Regions from separate parts of the Streptomyces sp. NPDC048671 genome, predicted to be linked through region 1. Evidence: predicted binding sites of a transcription regulator. Region 1 holds the regulator's gene; the other holds the start of a gene.
The links. Region 1 encodes HrcA, which represses chaperone genes, less so after heat shock. Its sites were predicted from a motif close to TTNGCACTCNGNNNNNCNGAGTGCNAA; they were not measured.

Region 1 (7,176 bases):
CCACGGCGGCGACGAGCTGCGGGCAGGAGACGCCGCCCGCCATCGGGGCCTGCACGATCGGATACCGGCAGAGATCGGTCAACGCGGATGGCATGACGGCATGGTGTCATGTCCTTCCTGTCCCGTGATGCGCACCCCGTGGCCACGTTATGTCCGCAATGCCGTACGGGCCCGGAAATCCGGGCCCGTACGGTGTCGAAGCGTGGGACTAGCGCCCGTTGAACGCGTCCTTCAGCCGGGAGAACAGGCCCTGCTGACCGGGCTGGAACTGGCCGGTGGGCCGCTCCTCGCCGCGCAGTTTCGCCAGCTCCCGCAGGAGGCGTTCCTGTTCGGGGTCCATCTTCGTCGGGGTCATGACCTCGACGTGCACGATCAGGTCGCCGCGGCCGCCGCCCCGCAGGTGGGTGATGCCGCGCCCGTGCAGCGGGACGGACTGGCCGGACTGGGTGCCCGGCCTGATGTCGACCTCCTCCAGGCCGTCGAGCGTCTCCAGCGGCACCTTGGTGCCGATGGCCGCCGCCGTCATGGGGAGGGTGACCGTGCAGTGCAGATCGTCGCCGCGCCGCTGGAACACCGCGTGCGGCAGCTCGTGGATCTCGACGTAGAGATCACCGGCCGGGCCGCCGCCGGGGCCGACCTCGCCCTCGCCCGCGAGCTGGATGCGGGTGCCGTTGTCGACACCCGCGGGGATCTTCACGGTGAGGGTGCGCCGCGAGCGGATGCGGCCGTCGCCGGCGCACTCCGGGCAGGGGGTCGGCACGACCGTGCCGAAGCCCTGGCACTGCGGGCAGGGCCGCGAGGTCATGACCTGGCCGAGGAACGACCGGGTGACCTGGGAGACCTCGCCGCGGCCGCGGCACATGTCACAGGTCTGGGCCGAGGTGCCGGGTGCGGCGCCCTCTCCGCTGCACGTCGTGCAGACGACGGCCGTGTCGACCTGGATGTCCTTGGTCGTGCCGAAGGCCGCCTCGGAGAGGTCGATCTCCAGCCGGATCATGGCGTCCTGGCCGCGCCGGGTGCGCGAACGGGGTCCGCGCTGCGACGCCGTGCCGAAGAACGCGTCCATGATGTCGGAGAAGTTGCCGAAGCCGCCCTGTCCGAAGCCGCCCGCGCCACCTCCGCCGGAGGCGGACAGCGGGTCGCCGCCGAGGTCGTAGACCTGCTTCTTCTGGGCGTCCGACAGCACCTCGTAAGCGGCGTTGATCTCCTTGAACCGCTCCTGGGTCTTCGGGTCGGGGTTCACATCCGGGTGCAGCTCGCGTGCGAGCCGCCGGAAGGCCTTCTTGATCTCGTCCTGGGAAGCGTCGCGGCGCACGCCGAGTACGGCGTAGTAGTCCGTGGCCACCTACGACTCCGCCAGGATCTGTCCGACGTAACGTGCCACTGCGCGTACCGCTCCCATCGTTCCGGGGTAGTCCATGCGGGTCGGTCCGACCACGCCGAGTTTGGCGACTGCTTCGTCGCCCGAACCGTAGCCGACCGCGACGACGGACGTGGAGTTGAGGCCCTCATGGGCGTTCTCGTGCCCGATTCGTACGGTCATGCCCGAGTCCGTTGCCTCGCCGAGCAGCTTCAGCAGTACGACCTGCTCCTCCAATGCCTCCAGCACCGGCCGGATCATCACAGGGAAGTCGTGCCCGAAGCGGGTGAGGTTGGAGGTGCCGCCGATCATCAGCCGCTCCTCCGTCTCCTCGACGAGGGTTTCGAGCAGGATCGAGAGCACGGTGGACACGGTCGTCCGGTCCTCGCTCTCGAAGGATTCCGGCAGGTCCTGCACCAGTTGCGGGACGTCCGCGAAACGGCGTCCCACCACCCGGCTGTTGAGCCGGGCCCGCAGATCGGCGAGAGCGGTCTCACCGAACGGCGTCTGGCAGTCGACCAGCCGCTGTTCGACCCGGCCGGTGTCCGTGATCAGCACGAGCATCAGCCGGGCGGGGGCCAGCAGGAGCAGTTCCACGTGCCGCACCGTCGAGCGGGTCAGCGAGGGGTACTGCACGACGGCGACCTGCCGGGTCAGCTGCGCGAGCAGCCGTACGGTACGTCCCACGACATCGTCGAGGTCGACCGCGCCGTCGAGGAAATTCTGAATGGCCCGGCGTTCCGGCGACGACAGGGGCTTGACGCCCGCGAGCCGGTCGACGAAGAGCCGGTAGCCCTTGTCCGTAGGGATGCGTCCCGCGCTGGTGTGGGGCTGGGCGATGAAGCCCTCGTCCTCCAGCACCGCCATGTCGTTGCGGACGGTGGCCGGGGAGACCCCCAGCTTGTGCCGCTCCGTGAGCGCCTTGGAGCCGACGGGCTCCTCGGTGCCGACATAGTCCTGGACGATGGCGCGCAGCACTTCGAGTCTGCGTTCGCTGAGCATCGCGCACACCTCCAGCTGTCTACCTCGGTCGATCTCGGGTCGTTCCCGGGACTTCTCCTGGCACTCTGTCCGTTCGAGTGCCAGCAATTCCCCGGTCAGTGTACGGCGACGGGGTGGGCCCCTAGCAAGGGCGACCGGCCACGCTACCCCGAGACCGCGCAGGTCGTTGCCGATAGCGTCGTCGTATGGACGTCGCTTGGGAAGAGTTCGGCTGGGAGCGGTTGGGTGACGGAGTGGGCCGGCGGCGGCTGCCCGGCTGGGACGCGACGGTCGCACTGGTGGTCGGAGCGGGCGGGGCGCTTCTCTACGACACGGGTTCGACGCTCCGGGAGGGCGTCGAACTGCGGACCGGGGCCGAGCGGCTGCTCGGGCGGAGGGTGACACATATCGCACTGAGCCATCCGCACTTCGACCACGTGCTGGGCACGGCCGCCTTCGCCGGGGCCCGGGTGTACGGGGCGGCCGGTCTGACGGACCTGCTGCGGGCCGGGGCCGACGGCCTGCACCGCTCCGCGGTCGCGCACGGGGTGTCCGAACACGACGCGGCGGAGGCCGTGGACGTGCTGGTGGCCCCGCACCACCAGGTGTACGGGGAGTGGACGCTCGACCTCGGCGGCGGCCGTCAGGTGCTGCTGGCCGACGTGGGCCCTGGGCACACCGGCCACGATCTGGCGGTGCTGGTGCCCGGCTCGCCCGCGGTCGTCCTCTGCGGCGACCTGGTCGAGGAGTCCGGTGAACCGCAGGCGGGGCCGGACGCGGTCGTCTCCCGCTGGCCGGCCGCGCTGGACCGGCTGCTGGCACTGGGCGGCGAGGACGCGGTGTACGTACCCGGGCACGGAGCGGTGGTGGACGCCGCGTTCGTCCGGGCGCAGCGCGACGCGTTGGCCGGGCTCTTCGCGGCCTGAACGGCACGGGCGGCGCCCCCTCCGGCGTGTCGTGAGGCCGGGCCGTCCTATCGTCGTGCGATGCGCAGCTATCAGCCGGACCTGACCCCGCCGTGGAAGAAGTCCGCCCCCGCCCCCGAGGTGCCCGCCGATCCGGATCTGGTCGTGGAGGAGGCCGTCACCGGCTTCTGCGGTGCGGTGATCCGCTGCGAGAAGACGGCCGCGGGCCCGGCGGTGACCCTGGAGGACCGGTTCGGCAAGCACCGGGTCTTCCCGATGGAGCCGCGCGGCTTCCTGCTGGAGGGCCGGGTGGTGACGCTGGTACGGCCGTCGGCCGGCGGCCCCGTCCGGCCCGCCCGTACGGCCTCCGGCTCGGTGGCGGTCCCCGGAGCGCGGGCGCGGGTGGCGCGGGCCGGGCGGATCTACGTGGAGGGCCGGCACGACGCGGAGCTGGTCGAGCGGGTCTGGGGCGACGACCTCCGGATCGAGGGCGTGGTCGTCGAGTACCTGGAGGGCATCGACGACCTGCCGGCGATCGTGCGCGAGTTCTCGCCGGGCCCGGACGCGCGCCTCGGCGTGCTGGTCGACCATCTGGTGCCGGGTTCCAAGGAGTCCCGCATCGCGGCACAGATCTCGGACGGGAACGTCCTGGTGGTCGGTCATCCGTACATCGACGTGTGGGAGGCGGTGAAGCCGTCGTCCGTGGGAATCGGCGGCTGGCCGGTGGTGCCGCGCGGCCAGGACTGGAAGACCGGCGTGTGCCGTTCGCTGGGGTGGCCGGAAAACACCGGTGCGGCCTGGCAGCGGATTCTGTCCTCGGTCCACTCCTACCGGGACCTGGAGCCCGAACTCCTGGGCCGCGTAGAGGAATTGATTGATTTCGTCACGCTTCCCGCCTGATGTCCGGCGGGTCTTCCCGCCAATCCCGGGCTGATCCCCACCATTGCCTGCGCACCACGCGCATCATCGGTTATTGAGTGGTTCCTGGCTCTTTTCGCGAGGGAAGGCACGGGGCGATGGTGCGCGAGGTATGGCGGGACAGTGCGGACAACGAGGCGGCCTCGGCCGTCTTCCACTTCGTGCAGCAGCTCATCGACCGCTACCGGGACAACCGGCCGGTGATGCCGCTGGTGGTCCTCCAGGCCGCCGACGCGGACGTCCCGGCCACCGTGGACGCCAGGGTCGAACAGATCGTGCGCCGGATCCACCACGCCAACCAGCTGCGCCGCGTGCCGCTGAAACTGCTCGACGGCCGTGGCGAGACGCCGTACGAGGCAGCGCTCGACATGGTCCGCACGCTGACCGAGAAGCCGTGGGAGACCCGGAGCAGCTCGCAGTACAAGCCCTTCGTCTTTCCCCGCTCGCGGCTGCTCGGCGCCATCGAGCAGGCCACCGCGGACGTGGTCCGGGAGCCGGACCCGGGCGGCTCACCCGATGACCGCGACGAACGGATCCTGGAGCAGCTGAGCACGCTGCGCTGGCGGGTCAGCCGGCGGGGCCCGCGCAACTGGCTGGGCGCGTTCAGGGAGTCGGTGCGGCCGGAGACGTTCCTCGGGGCCGTCGTCATCGCGGTGCTCGGTGTGCTGCTCGGCGAGATCGGCTGGGTGCCCACCACGCTGGTGGCCGTGGGCGCGGTGCTGGGCCTCGCGGTCGTCCGGCTGGTGACGACGTCGGCGCCGCCGCTGCTGTGGCTGCGGCGGGCCAGCAGATGGTTCGCCACCACGTCCTCGCTGGCCGCGGCCGGCACCGGATACCCGTCCGACGGCTGGTCCCGGTTCTCGCCCAGCGGGTCGTGGCGGGTCATCCGGGTCCGGGCCGCGGTGGTCGCCGGGCGGGTGGCGGACGCGGCGGCGGGCGACGAGCAGTCCCGCCAGTTCCATCTGGAGCTGCGGGTCCAGGCGCTGCTGGAGGACCTGCGGAACAACTACCGCCCCCACGCGCTGGACTGGCGGCGCGGGAAGCGCACCGTGCCGCCGGTGGTGTTCCTCCCCACCGCCTGCCAGAGCAACGGCGGCATCCAGCTGATCAACGCCATCAACAACGTCCGCTCCCGGCGCAGCGAGGTGGATCCGCTGCTGCTCCTGGCCTCGCTGCCGGCCGCCGAGATACTGCGGCACACCCCGCCGCTGCCCGCCGAGCCGCTGCCCACGCACACCGGCGCGGCGCGGGCCCGTTACGACAACTGGATCAGCCATCTCAGCATCGGCCAGTCCCCGACGGCCGCCGCCACGCTCGCCTGGGTGCTGCGGCTGCCGCTCTCGACCGAGCAGCTGACCCATGAGCACGCGCACGCGCAGCTGGTCACGACGCGCGTGCGCAGGACGTGGGTCTGGTGGGTGATGTCGCGTACGACCGTGGCGTGCGTCCTGGTCGGCGCACTGCTGGCGACCTTCCTGGTGAGCAGCCGGCTGGCGGACCGGTACTGCCACGGTCCGCTCACCGACGTGAACACGGACTCGGTGAAGCTCGTGGGTCCGGACGGCGGGCCGAAGGAGTGCATAGGCGTGTCGACGACCACGCGGGTGCGTTTCGCGTCGGGCAACGAGCTGTCGCTGGACGGCTCCGGCAAGGGCGTCACCTTCGACCGGATCGAGCGGGCGGTGGCGCGGGAGAACGCCGCCATCATGCCCGGGGACGACTACGTCACCGTCATCTACGCGGGCCCGTTCACCGCCACGTCCCCGGAGGGCACCCGTAAGGCCCTGGAGGAGCTGACGGGCGTGTATCTGTACCAGCACCACACCAACAAGCTGCGCTTCTCCGTCAAGCTCAAGGTGCTGACCGCCAACGGCGGGCAGGACATGCTCCAGCAGATACCGGCGGTGAAGAAGATCATCGAGGTGGCCCGGAAGGACCGTACGGTCGTCGGTGTGGTCGGGCTCGGGCGCGACACCACCGACAGTCCCCGGGCCACCGGGCTGCTTCAGAAGGCCGGTCTCCCGGTGGTGGACACGACCAACTCCGGCGGCTATCTGGCGAAGGACTACTCGAACTACTTCGGCATCGCGGCGACCGACGAGGAGCAGGCGGACGCGCTGGCCCTGGTGGCCGGGCAGGTGGCGGGGCAGGCGGCCGGGAAGTCCGCGAAGCCACGGGCCCGCGTGCTCTCCCGGCTGCTGGGCAACAACGACAAGGACCGCTACACGGTGGAGCAGCGCAAGGTGGGCAGCGCCATGCTGAAGAAGGCCGGGTTCAAGCTGTCCGACCCGTTGGAGTACAGCCTCGGCCGCCGCAACAGCGCCGATCTCGACGAGCCGGTCCAGAAGATCTGCGAGGCGGACCCGGCAACGGACGCCCTGTACTTCGCCGGCCGGGTCGAGGACGTCAACAATCTGATGGGCCGGCTCGCCCAGCGCTGCGCGGGAAAGCCGATCACGGTCTTCACCGGCGACGACCTGACCAAGGCGCGGTTCGACGAGAGCACGGATCTCGCGCAGGACGTCACGCTGTACCACACGGCGCTCGCCCCGATGAGCCGCGGCCGGGCCGACGGCTTCTACCCGGAGTCGCACCAGACGCTGGAGGGCCTGCTGCCCGCGGGCGGCGAGCTGCCGCGGCTGCCGGCCTCCAAGCCCTATCAGGACGGCCTGTTCGCCAGCGGGCAGTCGGTCATCTCGTACAGTGCGACGAGCGCCCTGTACGACGCCGCCAGCCACGGCGACAAGGTGAACAGCGCCGCCGAGACGTGGGCGAACCTGTACGCGGTGAACCTGCAGTCGATGCCCACCGGCACGATCACGTTCCGCGGCTTCATCCCGTACGAGGCCCAGTCCGGCCACGGTCTCGACGTCGTCGAGATCACATATCCGGACGGCCGGATCCACAGCAGGATCATCTGCGGCCGGCCGGCCGGGGCGCACAAGGTCACCCCCGCCGGCTGCCCGGTGGGGTGAGCCGCCTGCTGTCCGCCCCCGGTCCTGTTCTCAGTCC
Region 2 (7,176 bases), on a different contig from region 1:
TCGACGAGCAGCCCCAGCTCCACTCCGTAACCGACCGGGAACGGCAGCTGTTCGAGCAGGGAGCGGCGCACGGCGTACTCGCCGCCCAGCGGCTGGACGAAGCCGGCCAGTCGCGGCCAGTGCAGATTGAGCAGCGGCCGTGCCACCAGTTCGGTGACCCGCCCGCCCTGGCCTGCGGTGTCCCCGAGGGGGCGGTCGTACATCGCCTTGACGAACTGCACCGAGGGGTCGGTCAGCAGCGGGCCGACGATGCCGGAGACGAAGTCGGCCGAGAAGTCCTTCAGGTCCGCGTCGATGAAGCAGACGATGTCACCACTGGTCACCAGGAGTGACCGCCAGAGCACCTCGCCCTTGCCGGGGACGGCCGGGACGCGGGGCAGGATCGCGTCCCGGTGGATCACCCGGGCGCCCGCCCGGCGGGCGACCTCGGCGGTGGCGTCCGTGGAGCCGGAGTCGATCACCACGAGTTCGTCGACCAGCCGGACCTTCTCCATGAGCTCGCGCCGGATCACCCGGACGATGTCCCCGACCGTCGCCGCCTCGTTGAGCGCAGGCAGGACGACACTCACGCTCCCGCGGCGCGGGTCGCCGTCCCTGGCGGCCAGGAGCTGCTCCAGCGGGCGGTCGGCGGAGGACCAGGAACGCCTGGTCAGCCAGCCTTCGACCTCTTCCAGCACGGTCGATACTCCCTGTATGTGATCCATCTCGCGGTTCGGACGACTATCTCAACAGTCCGGTGCTTCGGTTACAGTCTTGAACAACGCAGATGGCCGTGGCATGCCGGGGTCCATCCGCTGATAAACGCCTGGATCCATGGTCCAGTGCCACAGCGCTCATCCAGAGGGACAGAGGGAACGGCCCGTTGAAGTCCCGGCAACCATCCAGCCGACCGCGAGGTCAGGTGGGGAAGGTGCCAATTCCGTCTTGTGGCGAAATGCGTCACGAGGAAGATGAGGAGAAAGGGCCTCGCCATCATGGCTGTTCAGACTGTTGCAGCAAACACCGAATCCTCCGTTGATCTTGGTCCCGCCGCGGCGCTTTCCTGCCGCGAGTGCGGAGAGCGATTCGAGCTCGGCCCCCTTTTCGCCTGTGCGACCTGTTTCGGGCCGCTCGAAGTGGCGTACGACCTGCCGAGCGGCTCCCCGGACGAGCTGAAGAAGCGCATCGAGGCCGGCCCCGACAACATCTGGCGTTACGCGCCGCTGCTGCCGGTCCCCGCCGATGTCGCGGACAAGCCCAACCTCAACCCCGGCTTCACCAAGCTGGTCAAGGCCGACAACCTCGCCCGTGAGCTGGGCGTCACCGGCGGCTTGTACGTCAAGGACGACTCCGGCAACCCGACGCACTCCTTCAAGGACCGTGTCGTCGCGATCGCCGTCGAGGCCGCCCGCGCCTTCGGTTTCACCACGCTCTCCTGCTCCTCCACCGGCAACCTCGCCGGTGCGGTGGGCGCCGCCGCAGCCCGCGCCGGCCTGCGGTCCTGCGTGTTCATCCCGCACGACCTGGAGCAGGGCAAGGTCGTCATGGCCGCGGTGTACGGCGGTGAGCTGGTCGGTATCGAGGGCAACTACGACGACGTCAACCGCTTCTGCTCGGAGCTCATCGGCGACCCGCTCGGCGAGGGCTGGGGCTTCGTCAACGTCAACCTCCGGCCGTACTACGGCGAGGGCTCCAAGACGCTCGCGTACGAGATCTGCGAGCAGCTCGGCTGGCGGCTGCCCGACCAGATCGTCATCCCGATCGCGTCCGGCTCGCAGCTCACGAAGATCGACAAGGGCCTCCAGGAGCTGATCAGGCTCGGTCTGGTCGAGGACAAGCCGTACCGGATCTTCGGTGCCCAGGCCGAGGGCTGTTCCCCGGTCTCCACCGCCTTCAAGGCCGGTCACGACGTCGTGCGGCCGCAGAAGCCGAACACGATCGCCAAGTCCCTGGCGATCGGCAACCCGGCCGACGGCCCGTACGTCCTGGACATCGCCCGCCGTACCGGCGGCGCCGTCGAGGACGTCAACGACGAGCAGGTCGTCGACGCGATCAAGCTGCTGGCGCGCACCGAGGGCATCTTCGCCGAGACCGCGGGCGGGGTGACGGTCGGTGTGACGAAGAAGCTGATCGAGGCCGGTCTGCTCGACCCGTCGCTCACCACCGTCGTCCTGAACACCGGTGACGGCCTCAAGACGCTGGACGCGGTGGCCGCCACCTCGCAGGCGACGGCGACGATCCGCCCCAGCCTGGACGCCTTCCGCGCCGCCGGCCTCGGCACCGGCGGAGAGGCCGCCGGCGCCAGCTGACGGGCCACCGGCACCAGCTGACAGGCCCGCCGGCACCAGCTGACAGGCCGTCGGCAGCAGTTGAGAGGCTGCCGGCAGCCTCCGACCATCCGTGACTCCAGGAAGGGCACCCACCATGAGCGTCAAGGTCCGTATCCCCACCATCCTCCGCACCTACACGGGCGGCCAGGCCGAGGTCCCGGCCGAGGGCGCGACCCTCTCCCAGGTCATCGAGTCCCTGGAGAAGAACCACCCGGGCATCGCCGCCCGCGTGCTGGACGACCAGGGCAAGCTCCGCCGCTTCGTGAACGTGTACGTCAACGACGACGACGTGCGCTTCGAGGGCGGCCTGGAAGCGGTCACCCCGGACGGCGCGGGCGTCTCGATCATCCCGGCCGTCGCCGGCGGCTGCTGACCCCCGGGACCCGAGTGGTCCCGCTCCACCGCGTCACCGGAATCGCCCCCTCTGCGACAGAAGCGGAGGGGGCGATTCTGTATGGTTGAGCGCGGTAGAGTGTGGGAAGCCCCCTCTGCTGCCCGTGCCCCCCCCGCATATGTGAATGCGCCCGGCCACGACAAGATGCAGCCAAAGTAACTGAACTTCTTGCGCCATAAGTCGCCTTTGCCTGGCCCGACTTGCCCTGGAATCTCATGAGTTACTCATATTCGGGCGATCGGCGCTGCCCAGAATTCTCGTCCGATTGACCTGTTGCAGAGGGCAGTTGGGCAGATACATTCGGCCGCGGTCGACGCGTTCCGGCGCACGCACCCTCTCCTGACGGAGGGTGAGTTCTGACCCGGGCCCGCGAAGTGCGGTCCTGTGCAAGGGCCAGTAATAGGGGAGTTAGGCATGGCTCAGGGCACCGTCAAGTGGTTCAACGCGGAGAAGGGGTACGGCTTCATCGCGGTCGACGGTGGTGCGGATGTTTTCGTCCACTACAGCGCGATCCAGATGGACGGATACCGCACCCTCGAAGAGGGTCAGCGAGTTGAATTCGAAATCTCGCAGGGCCAGAAGGGGCCGCAGGCGGACATGGTCAAGCTCGCTGTCGGCTGAGCTCGGCACGGTCGGCCAACGACACTACTCACGCACGGAGGGCCCGTACCCCCTGGGGTACGGGCCCTCCGTGCGTCCGGAACCCCTCCGCAAGCGTCGGCCGGTTGTCCACACTCCGGAGGGGGACGCTTGCACTCTCGGGGGTCGAGTGCTAATCATTGGGCTTAGCACTCTCCGGGTGAGAGTGACAGAAACTTGGACCGGGCCGGTGAGGCCCGCAGGTCTGTCGGGGCAAGGAACCGGCAGGCGGCAGGCCGTCCGTCGCGGGCGCCACTCGGTCCGGAGAATCCACCCCTGTCCGGGAGGACCACTTCATATGGCCAAGATCATCGCGTTCGACGAGGAGGCCCGGCGCGGTCTTGAGCGCGGCATGAACCAGCTCGCCGACGCCGTCAAGGTCACCCTCGGCCCCAAGGGCCGCAACGTCGTCCTTGAGAAGAAGTGGGGCGCCCCCACGATCACCAACGATGGTGTTTCCATCGCCAAGGAGATCGAGCTGGAGGACCCGTACGAGAAGATCGGTGCGGAGCTGGTCAAGGAGGTCGCCAAGAAGACGGACGACGTCGCCGGCGACGGTACGACCACCGCCACCGTTCTCGCTCAGGCGCTCGTCCGCGAGGGCCTTCGCAACGTGGCCGCGGGTGCGAACCCGATGGCTCTCAAGCGGGGCATCGAGAAGGCCGTCGAGGCCGTCTCCGCCGCCCTCCTGGAGCAGGCCAAGGACGTGGAGACCAAGGAGCAGATCGCTTCGACCGCCTCCATCTCCGCCGCTGACACCCAGATCGGCGAGCTCATCGCCGAGGCCATGGACAAGGTCGGCAAGGAAGGCGTCATCACCGTCGAGGAGTCCCAGACCTTCGGGCTGGAGCTTGAGCTCACCGAGGGTATGCGCTTCGACAAGGGCTACATCTCGGCGTACTTCGCCACGGACATGGAGCGCATGGAGTCGTCCCTGGACGACCCGTACATCCTGATCGTGAACTCGAAGATCAGCAACGTGAAGGACCTCCTTCCGCTGCTGGAGAAGGTCATGCAGTCCGGCAAGCCGCTGCTGATCATCGCCGAGGACGTCGAGGGCGAGGCCCTGTCGACCCTGGTCGTCAACAAGATCCGTGGCACCTTCAAGTCCGTCGCCGTCAAGGCTCCGGGCTTCGGTGACCGCCGCAAGGCCATGCTCGGCGACATCGCCATCCTCACCGGTGGCACCGTCATCTCCGAGGAGGTCGGCCTCAAGCTGGAGAACGCCGGTCTCGACCTGCTCGGCCGTGCCCGCAAGGTCGTCATCACCAAGGACGAGACGACGATCGTCGACGGCTCCGGTGACAGCGACCAGGTTCAGGGTCGCGTCAACCAGATCCGTGCCGAGATCGAGAACTCCGACTCGGACTACGACCGCGAGAAGCTCCAGGAGCGCCTCGCGAAGCTGGCCGGCGGCGTGGCCGTCATCAAGGCCGGTGCCGCGACCGAGGTCGAGCTCAAGGAGCGCAAGCACCGCATCGAGGACGCGGTGCGCAACGCCAAGGCCGCCGTCGAGGAGGGCATCGTCGCCGGTGGTGGCGTGGCTCTGCTCCAGGCCTCGGCCGTCTTCGAGAAGCTGGAGCTCTCGGGTGACGAGGCGACCGGCGCCAACGCCGTCAAGCTGGCGCTGGAGGCCCCGCTCAAGCAGATCGCCGTCAACGGTGGTCTCGAGGGTGGAGTCGTCGTCGAGAAGGTGCGCAACCTGCCGATCGGTCACGGCCTCAACGCCGCGACCGGCGAGTACGTCGACATGATCGCCGAGGGCATTATCGACCCGGCGAAGGTCACGCGCTCCGCTCTGCAGAACGCCGCGTCCATCGCCGCGCTCTTCCTCACCACCGAGGCCGTCATCGCCGACAAGCCGGAGAAGGCCTCCGCGGCCGCTCCGGGCGGCATGCCGGGCGGTGACATGGACTTCTGATCCTGACGGATCGGTAGCTCCTGCACAGCTGTACGAACGTCGGCCCCCGGGGATCACTCCCCGGGGGCCGACGTCGTTCCTACGCGTCCGTACTCTTACTTGTCCGTACGCGCCCCGGCTACGGCGTGAACACCATCTCCGGGAAGCGGTCCGAGGGGCCGTCCAGCAGCTGGTCGTCGTGCCCGCGCAGCCACCGCCCGAAGAACGACGCCACATACGCGCGGCTCGCGGCCGTGGCCCGCTCCGGCCGCACCGTCCCGACCGCTGCCGCCAGACCGCCGTCCGGCTCCGCGCCCTGCCGGGCCAGTCGCGGCAGCAGCGCCTGCGCGTCGGTGTACGAGGCGTGGCGCGAACCGGTCAGGGTGACGTTCGCCTTCCAGCCGCGGGTGTTCTTCCAGAACGCGGCCCAGGACGGCTGTTGCCGGTAGTCGCCCGAGCTCTCGCCGACCGTCCCCATCAGCAACAGCGGCCGGTCCAGCCCCTCCAGCGCCACCGTGCTCAGCCGGCTGCCGTCCGGCAGCTCGCCGCCCACGTAGTCCATCTGTCCGTCCATGTTGATGCCCGCCCGGATCCGCCGGTCGTCGTGCATCGTCTGCGCCGCGGTGAAGCCGCCCCCGGAGTGGCCGAACATCCCGGTCCTGCGCAGATCGAGTACGTCCCCGAAGCGCGTCCGGTTCAGTTCCGGCAGCCGGTCGAGCACGAACCGGGTGTCGGCGACCCGTACCGCCATGATCTTCCGCAGCAGGGCGCTGATCACGTCCGGATCGGTGGACGGCGCCCCGTCGTAGAGCCGCATGGTGGCGAGGCGCCCGCCGGGGAACTCCACCTCGGTCGCCTCGTGGGTGTGGTCGATCGTGACGACGGCGTACCCGTGGCTCGCCAGGTCGTCCACCAGGGCGGTGTTCCAGGTGCGCGGGTCCCCGAGCCCGCTGGAGTACAGCACGACGGGCAGCCGGCCGGCCCGTGCGGCGACGGGTGCGTCGCGGCGGGCGTGGCTGAGCGTGTCGCCCCAGTCGACGGACCCCGGTGCCATCCCCAGGTTCAGGACGGCGGCCCCGTCCGCTCCGCCGAAGTGGGCGGCCGCCGCAGCCGTCATGTGCGGCTCCCGCCGCGCGGATCCGCCGGGTGCGGCCGGGTAGCGGACGCTGATCATGAGCTCGCGGCGGGCGGAGGTGCCCGGCAGCCACGGCTCGGTCCGCGCCTGGTCGACGAGGTGGAGCACGGTGGAACCGACCTCGAACGGGCCGGTGGGCCGGGGCAGTCGGGCGGTCGGCAGGGGGCGCGTACGGCGGTCCCCGGCCGCGAGGGACGGCACGGCGCCGGTGGCCAGCAGGGCGGATGCGGCGAGGCCGGTGACGAGGACCTGCCGGCGGTTGTGGGTACGAGTACGCGGGACTGCGGGCACCTGGAACTCCCCGTTCGGGCGGGCGCGGCACGGCACGGCACGCGGTGTGGGTGCGCGTGGGCGTGCGGCGGAGGCGTGTGTGGCGGGCGTGTGCGGCGGTACGTGTGCGGCGATACGTGTACGGCGGTACGTGTACGGCGATACGTGTACGGCGGTACGGGTGCCGGGCGGTAGGTCTGCCGGGCGGTAGGTGTGCGAACACCTCCACGATGCCTCTCGCAGCCCTGCCCGCGCGTGATACCCCGGTGCTCATTCGGCGGCCCGGTGGGCGGTACCCAGGTATGAGATCCGCCGTGCCCTCAGGCCGGCACCCGGCCGGATCAGCCGGCGTCGAGGCCGTCGACCAGCCGGGTGAGGAAGCGGCCGAACGTGGCGTCGGGGGTGAGTGGCCGGCCGGCCGCGGAGAGCGCCTCGGCCAGCTCCGGATGACGGCCGTCCGCGGCGACGGCCGCGAGGTAGAGCGCCTCGGCGGCGGCCCGGCCGGGCGACCGCGCGGCCTCGGCCTGGG

Region 2: groL (chaperonin GroEL) is a predicted target of HrcA. The motif match lies at 3,453-3,479, and genes of this name have one in related genera.

What each region holds. Positions count from the first base shown of each region.
Region 1 covers NZ_JBVJHB010000001.1:927,221-934,396, forward strand. The annotation lists gene ACZ6S6_RS04265 (nitronate monooxygenase) at 1-94, opposite strand, end outside; gene dnaJ (molecular chaperone DnaJ) at 209-1,345, opposite strand; gene hrcA (heat-inducible transcriptional repressor HrcA) at 1,346-2,362, opposite strand; gene ACZ6S6_RS04280 (MBL fold metallo-hydrolase) at 2,548-3,267, shown strand; gene ACZ6S6_RS04285 (DUF3097 domain-containing protein) at 3,328-4,146, shown strand; gene ACZ6S6_RS04290 (ABC transporter substrate-binding protein) at 4,263-7,139, shown strand; gene hemW (radical SAM family heme chaperone HemW) at 7,170-7,176, opposite strand, start outside.
Region 2 covers NZ_JBVJHB010000010.1:188,837-196,012, forward strand. The annotation lists gene ACZ6S6_RS21780 (glucosyl-3-phosphoglycerate synthase) at 1-677, opposite strand, end outside; SAM riboswitch class I at 831-957, shown strand; gene thrC (threonine synthase) at 975-2,288, shown strand; gene ACZ6S6_RS21790 (MoaD/ThiS family protein) at 2,404-2,682, shown strand; gene ACZ6S6_RS21795 (cold-shock protein) at 3,118-3,324, shown strand; gene groL (chaperonin GroEL) at 3,641-5,263, shown strand; gene ACZ6S6_RS21805 (alpha/beta hydrolase family protein) at 5,382-6,668, opposite strand; gene ACZ6S6_RS21810 (TetR/AcrR family transcriptional regulator C-terminal domain-containing protein) at 6,989-7,176, opposite strand, start outside.